Regions from separate parts of the Dermacoccus sp. SAI-028 genome, predicted to be linked through region 1. Evidence: riboswitches for the same ligand, from Rfam matches in the RefSeq annotation. Region 1 holds a riboswitch; the other holds the start of a gene.
The links. A riboswitch is a leader RNA that binds a small molecule or an ion and turns the genes downstream of it on or off. The one in region 1 is predicted to bind cyclic di-AMP.
Positions count from the first base shown of each region.

Region 1 (3,396 bases):
AGCCCGTCGCTCGCCCCCTCGGACGCGGCATCAGCCGACGAATCCGACTCGAGTTCGACGAGCCCCCTGCTCGTCGCCGGCGGTGTCGGCCTCGCACTGCTCGGCCTGGCGCTCGCCGTCACCGTCATTCGCCGCGACTACCACTGACGCAGGATCGTCACGGCAGACCACCACGACCCCGCTCGAAGCACGCGCCACACGAAGAAGCGCCCTCCCCGTCACGATGACGGGGAGGGCGCTTCTCAGGTGGCCGCGCGGGCCGACCGATCACATCGATCAGAGGCGACCGTAGGTCGAACCCGACAGCACCGGGTACAGGCCGGTGACGGTGCCCGGGTGGCGCGCCTCGTAGACCATGCCGTTGCCGGCGTAGATCGCGACGTGGCCCGGCAGGAAGACGAGGTCGCCGGGGCGCGGGTCGCTGACGGGCGTCGTCATCGCCTTGATGGCGCCCGACTGGTGCGGCAGCTGGATGCCGGCCTTCGCGAAGACCATCGCGACGTAACCGGAGCAGTCGGCACCGGAGGTCGACGATCCGCCGTAGACGTAGGGGATACCCGTCAGGCCCGCGGCGATGGAGACGACTCCGGAGTTCGAACGCGAGGCGGAAGCCGTGTTCGTGGCCTTCTGCGCGCTCGAGGCGTAGGTCGGCGTGGCCGAGTGCGTCGTGGTGGCGTGACGCACCGTCGCGCGGTGCACGGGTGCCTGCTGGTGACGCGGCGTCTGGGCGACCGGGCGAGCCTGGGTGTGCTGCGAAACCGCCTGGCGAGCGTGCGTGCGATGCACGCGCTGGTGCGTCGCGGTGGCGCGCTGGGTGTTCGTCGACTGCGACGCGGCGCGGTGGGTGTTCGTCGACTGCGACGCGGCGCGGTGGGTGTTCGTCGACTGCGACGCGGCGCGGTGGGTGTTCGTCGACTGCGACGCGGCGCGGTGGGTGTTCGTCGACTGCGACGCGGCGCGGTGGGTGTTCGTCGACTGCGACGCGGCGCGGTGGGTGTTCGTCGACTGCGACGCGGCGCGGTGGGTGTTCGTCGACTGCGACGCGGCGCGGTGGGTGTTCGTCGACTGCGACGCGGCGCGGTGGGTGTTCGTCGACTGCGACGCGGCGCGGTGGGTGTTCGTCGACTGCGACGCGGCGCGGTGGGTGTTCGTCGACTGCGACGCGGCGGGCGCGGTGCGCTTCTTGACGACGATCGAGCGACGCTGCGCCGGCTCGGCGATCTTCGCCTTGCGCTCGGCCCTGACGGGCTTCACGGAGGCCGACGTCAGCGCACTGCGGGCCTGCGAGCGCGACACCTGCTTCAGCGCCTGCGACGTCGCGCGCGTCGACTTCTTCGCGGCGGCGGGCTTCGCGGCGGCCTTGGCGGCGGGCTTCGGGGCGGCCTTGGCGGCGGGCTTCGGGGCGGCCTTCGGGGCGACGACGAGCTTCTTGGCCGGCGTGACGGTCTTGAGCTCGAGGGGTGTCGTGGCGGCAGCCGCGGCCTCGTGAACGGCGCCCGACTCAGGGGCCGCACCGGCGCTCTGCGTGATGCCGAGACCAGCGACCAGACCACCGGAGACGGCGACGGTCGTGGTGAGCATGGCCAGGGTGCGCGTCTGCTTCACAGGACGCAGCGGGCCCGGCGTGTTCTTGATGGACAATGTGCAACCTCTCGAACGCCTGTGAGGTGAGCTGTCGGGTTCGGACCTGTTGCTCGGCCCGGCTCTCGGCGCTTCGTGCGTGCGACGCGAGCTTCACCCCGAGTTCTTGATCTGCGCTTCGCGGATCAGGAACGAAGAAGTGGGTCCCCCACCCCTGCCAGGTGGTGTAGCTGACATGACTCGCGCGCCGCAGGCAGGGCTCGGCGTGTTCGGCACGCGAGTGTTCGTTGTCGAACCAGGTAAGACGGTAACGAATCAGTCACGACGACGGTGAATCAGGAACCGGCGAGATAGGCGTCATTTCGGCATCGAGCACCCGTCTCAGGCCCCGTTCGTCGCGCCACCAGCGGAGGTTCAGAATCCGTTACAGAGTGTGCTCGTGATGAACATCACATGCAACCTCAGGCCTGCTGACCCGTCACGGACACGAATACGTGCGAGGCGATGTCCTCGGGCAGCGACACGGCGTCGTCAGGCCGATCGGCGACGGCCGCGTGGACGCGGTCGCCGTCAGCACGCACGTCGAGGGCCACCCCGGGGCTCAGCCCGACGCTCGTCAGCACCGCGAGAGACTCGGCGTCCGCTTGCGCGGGCTCGCCGATGCGGCGCACCACCACGCGCAGCGACTCGCTGCCGGCCACCTCGACGAGCGACTGCACGCCGTCACGGAAACCCTCCGGCGCCTCGCCCCAGCCGAGCTCGTCCAGCCCGGGAATCGGGTTGCCGTACGGGGACAGGCCCTTGTCGACGATGAGCTCGAGGATCTTGCGCTCGACGCGCTCGCTCATGACGTGCTCCCACCGGCACGCCTCGTCGTGGACGTACTCGAGCTCGAGGCCGATGACGTCGACGAGCAACCGCTCCGCGAGGCGATGCTTGCGCATGACGCGAGTCGCGAGCAGGCGCCCCTCGGGTGTCAGTTCGATGCGCCGGGAGTTCGCGACGTGGAGCAGACCGTCGCGCTCCATGCGCGCGACCGTCTGCGACACCGTGGGCCCGGAGTGGCCGAGGCGCTCCGCGATGCGGGCGCGCAACGGGGGGATGCCCTCTTCTTCGAGGTCATAGATGGTGCGCAGATACATCTCGGTGGTGTCGATCAGGTCAGTCACGACGACAAGAGTGCCACCTCCGGCGCCGCCGCGCACGGGTGCTCGCGATACCGGCGTCGGTGGGGCGAGGCTCGGAGCATCAGTCGCGCGAACGGATCGCCTCGAGCGGACCGCCGGAATGAGCAGGCGCGACGGGCAGTGCCTCGGAGGTGTTCGTCAGAGCGATGTTCGTCAAGGGAGCGACGTCGGCAGGGGTGAGGCCGGGCGAGCCGCGAAGGCAAGGGGGCCGAAAGAGAAGAACCCGAGGCGCGCGCTCACGAAGAGCGCTGCGGCCTCGGGGTGAAGCGCAGCCGCCAGGGGGGAGGGAGTGCGGCGCGCTTCGTGACGAGACGCTACACCCGCTCCCCCCATCATTGAAAGTTAAATCGGGAAGCCAGGGCTGTGAAGATGCTGTGAGCTTCGCAACGCGCTGTCAGAGCCATTCGCCGAACGCGGCCGGCTCGCGCGTGAAGCGGTATGTGGCCCAGTTGAGTTGGGTGACGGAACCGTCGGCGTCGCGGGTGATGACGAGCCATTCGCCGCGCTCGCGACCCGCGACGGTGCGGTAGCGGTCTTCGTCGACGCGCTCGAAGACGGCCGGCGCCTTCCACTCGGGCAACCCCTCGACGCGAGCCTTGAGCGTGCCGCCCTCGACGACGAACGTGAA
Region 1 is NZ_SMFS01000001.1:2,467,230-2,470,625, forward strand. It holds gene EDC82_RS14595 (hypothetical protein) at 1-147, shown strand, start outside; gene EDC82_RS11210 (C40 family peptidase) at 277-1,641, opposite strand; cyclic di-AMP (ydaO/yuaA leader) riboswitch at 1,645-1,857, opposite strand; gene EDC82_RS11215 (metal-dependent transcriptional regulator) at 2,043-2,750, opposite strand; gene EDC82_RS11220 (serine hydrolase) at 3,163-3,396, opposite strand, start outside.

Region 2 (3,396 bases), 870 kb from region 1:
CTGCACCGGCGTCTCAAGGCCGTCGCGAGCAGCCGCATCAGCTTCAACGTGTACTCGACCCGCGAGGACATCGACGCGTTCTTCGCGGCGCTCGATCGCGTGCCGAGCATCTTCGGACTGGAGGTCTGAGATGGATCTGTACCAGGAACTCATCCTCGATCACTCCAAGCACCCGCAGCACGCGGGGCTGCGCGAGCCGTTCGGGGCAGAGAGCCACCACGTCAACACCTCGTGCGGCGACGAGATCACTCTGCGCGTCGACGTCGAGGGCGAGGGTGACGACGCCGTCATCAAGGACGTCAGCTACGACTCGATCGGTTGCTCGATCTCGGTCGCGTCCGCGTCGATGCTCGCCGACAACCTCGTCGGGCACACGCTGCGCGAGGCGCAGGAGGTCTTCGGCGCGACGCGCAGCATGCTGACGAGCAAGGGCAAGGACGCCGGCGACGAAGAGGTCATCGGTGACGCGATCGCGCTCGCCGGGGTCTCGCAGTACCCGGCGCGCGTCAAGTGCGCGCTGCTGTCGTGGTCGGCCCTGCAGGATTCGCTCGGCAAGCTCGGCCTCGACCTCGCCGGGAGCGCCGCGAACAGCACGAACAGCGACACCACCGCCAGCAGCGACAAGGAGATCACGGCATGAGCGAGACAACCACCCCGCCCGTCGAGTCGGACGTCGAGGACGTCAAGGAGGCCCTGCGCGACGTCGTCGACCCCGAGCTCGGCATTAACGTCGTCGACCTCGGCCTCGTCTACGGCATCACCGTCGACGACTCCAAGCACGCCGTCATCGACATGACCCTGACGTCCGCGGCGTGCCCGCTGACCGACGTCATCGAGGAGCAGGTCGCGACGGCGCTCATGGACGTCGTCGCCGGCCACTCCCTCAACTGGGTCTGGATGCCGCCGTGGGGCCCGGACAAGATCACCGACGACGGCCGCGAGCAGCTGCGCGCCCTCGGGTTCAACGTCTGAGCCACCGCTACCGTACGACGAAGCCCGCCACCTCGATGGAGGTGGCGGGCTTCGCCGCGCTGTGCGGCGTGCGTCAGGATCGAACGGATCAGACGCGGCCGAAGCGGTAGGAGGAACCGGCGCGCGCGAGCTGCACACGAGAGCCGGGTCGCGGTGCGTGCCAGACCATGCCGTTGCCGGCGTAGACGGCCGCGTGGTAGGCGTAGCCACCGGAGGTGAGGAACGCAAGGTCACCCGGGCGAGCCGAAGCGCGCGAGACGCGGTACGAGGCTCGGTACTGCTGGTTGGCCGTGCGGGGGATCGAGCGACCGACCTGGCGGTAGCTCCAGCTCGTCAGACCCGAGCAGTCGAAGCGCCACGGGCCGGCCGCACCGTAGACGTAGGGGGCGCCGCGTCGGGACGAGGCGCTGGAGACGACGCGGCGAGCGCTCGCCGAGGTGACGGAGGCGCTGGCGGACGAGGCGGTGCCGACCGAGACCGCGCCCAGCGCGGAGGTGGCGAGGGCGGTGCCGACGGCGACCTTGGACGTGTTTCCCAGGAACGAGCGGCGGGACATGTTCTTCATGTCGGATCTCTCCAGGAGCGCTTACGAGGCATGACCTGTCGGGTTCGAGATCCTAGATTCTCGGCCGGCCTGAGCCGGCTTCACCCCAAGAGCCACCAAGGTGGCTCGGATGCTGGGTGCACCGCTCCCGTCGCTCCGCGCAATGCGGTGATACCTGGCCTTCGTGACGGGACTCAGCGACGAAGCAGGGCCGCACCGACGTCGGTGCGGCCCTTCAAGATTACCATCGGCTCACGGTCGGAACAAATTGAGCGTGCAATCACTTTTGGTCAATTTTCCGACCCGTCCGAGCGTTTTCACGACCTCACTCGACGCTGTCGACGTTGAACGTGTCACACGAGTTGAGGTCGCCCTTCTCGTAGCCGGTCATGAACCACTTCTGCCGAGCCTCCGACGAACCGTGCGTCCAGCTCTCCGGCGTGACGCGACCCTGGGCCTTCTGCTGGATGCGGTCGTCACCGACGGCCGACGCCGCGGACAGCGCTGACTTGATGTCGTCGTCGGTGACCGGCTTGAGCAGCGTGTTGCCGTTCTTGTCCTTCGACTCCGTCGCGTGGGCGACCCAGATGCCGGCGTAGCAGTCGGCCTGCAGTTCGGTACGCACCGAACCCGATTCGGCACCCTTCGGATCCTGCTGTGCGCGGCCGAGGGCACCGAGCAGGTCCTGCACGTGGTGGCCGTACTCGTGGGCCACGACGTACTCCTTCGCCAGGGCGCCGCCATCGGCACCGTACTTGTTCGTCAGTTCTTGGAAGAAGGCGGCGTCGATGTAGACCTTGCGGTCGGTCGGGCAGTAGAACGGGCCCATCTGCGAGCTGGCCGTACCGCAGCCCGAGGACGTCTGCCCGCTGAAGATCACGGTCGGGACGTTCTCGTACTGCGTCCGGCCGTTCGTGAACTTCGGCAGCGCGCTGCCCCAGTAGTCCTGCACCGCGTTGACGGTGCCGACGATGCGGCAGGTGTCGTCACGGTTGGCGTCCGCACCCGTCTTGCACTGCTTGATCGCCTGCGCGACGGAGTCATTCGAACCCGACACGTCCTGCGTGTCCTGGGCATAGCCGTTGAGGCCTGAGCCGTACGAACTGCCCGATGAGCCGGTGCTGCCGCCGCCCGAACTGTCCGGCCCGCCGGTGAGGTTTCCGCCGAAAAGAGCGAAGATGAGCATGAGGATGAGACCGCCGATGCCGCCGACGACCGGGCCCCCGCCCATGCCACCGCCTCCGCCACCGAAGCCACCTGAACCGCCCGAGGTCACCTGCGAGGTGTCGAGCTGCGCGTTGTCGTTGAACGTCAAGAGAGCCTCCGTCTGTCGAGGCGGACGCTGCGTCCGCCTCCCACCATCTCTCGTAGAATACGTGGGTTGGCTTCCCGCCGCAGCGCCCTCGCCGCTGCGCGTCCCGACGCCGCCCCACACCGCCGTCGGCCCACCTCGACGCACCTGCCGCCCCTGAAGGAGCGATTTCACCCGTGATCACCGCCGAAGGCATCGAACTGCGCGCCGGCTCGCGCATCCTGCTCGAGAACGCGACGTTCCGTGTCGCCCCGGGCGACCGCGTCGGCCTCGTCGGGCGCAACGGAGCCGGCAAGACGACGCTGACGAAGGTGCTCGCCGGAGACGGCATCCCCGCAGCGGGCCGCGTCGTCACCTCCGGCGAGGTCGGCTACCTGCCGCAGGATCCACGCACCGGCGACCTCGACGTCCTCGCCCGCGACCGCATCCTGTCCGCGCGCGGCCTTGACGCCATCGCGCGCGACCTGCGCACCGCCGAGACGAACATGGCCTCCGAGGACGACGCCGTGCGCGAGAAGGCGATGAAGCGCTACACGCGCCTCGACGCCGAGTTCACCGCCGCCGGCGG
Region 2 is NZ_SMFS01000001.1:1,592,718-1,596,113, reverse strand. It holds gene EDC82_RS07355 (aminotransferase class V-fold PLP-dependent enzyme) at 1-129, shown strand, start outside; gene sufU (Fe-S cluster assembly sulfur transfer protein SufU) at 131-640, shown strand; gene EDC82_RS07345 (metal-sulfur cluster assembly factor) at 637-972, shown strand; gene EDC82_RS07340 (C40 family peptidase) at 1,061-1,537, opposite strand; cyclic di-AMP (ydaO/yuaA leader) riboswitch at 1,541-1,726, opposite strand; gene EDC82_RS07335 (neutral zinc metallopeptidase) at 1,842-2,831, opposite strand; gene EDC82_RS07330 (ABC-F family ATP-binding cassette domain-containing protein) at 3,005-3,396, shown strand, end outside.
Region 2: another riboswitch for cyclic di-AMP. It lies ahead of EDC82_RS07340 (C40 family peptidase); the one in region 1 lies ahead of EDC82_RS11210 (C40 family peptidase).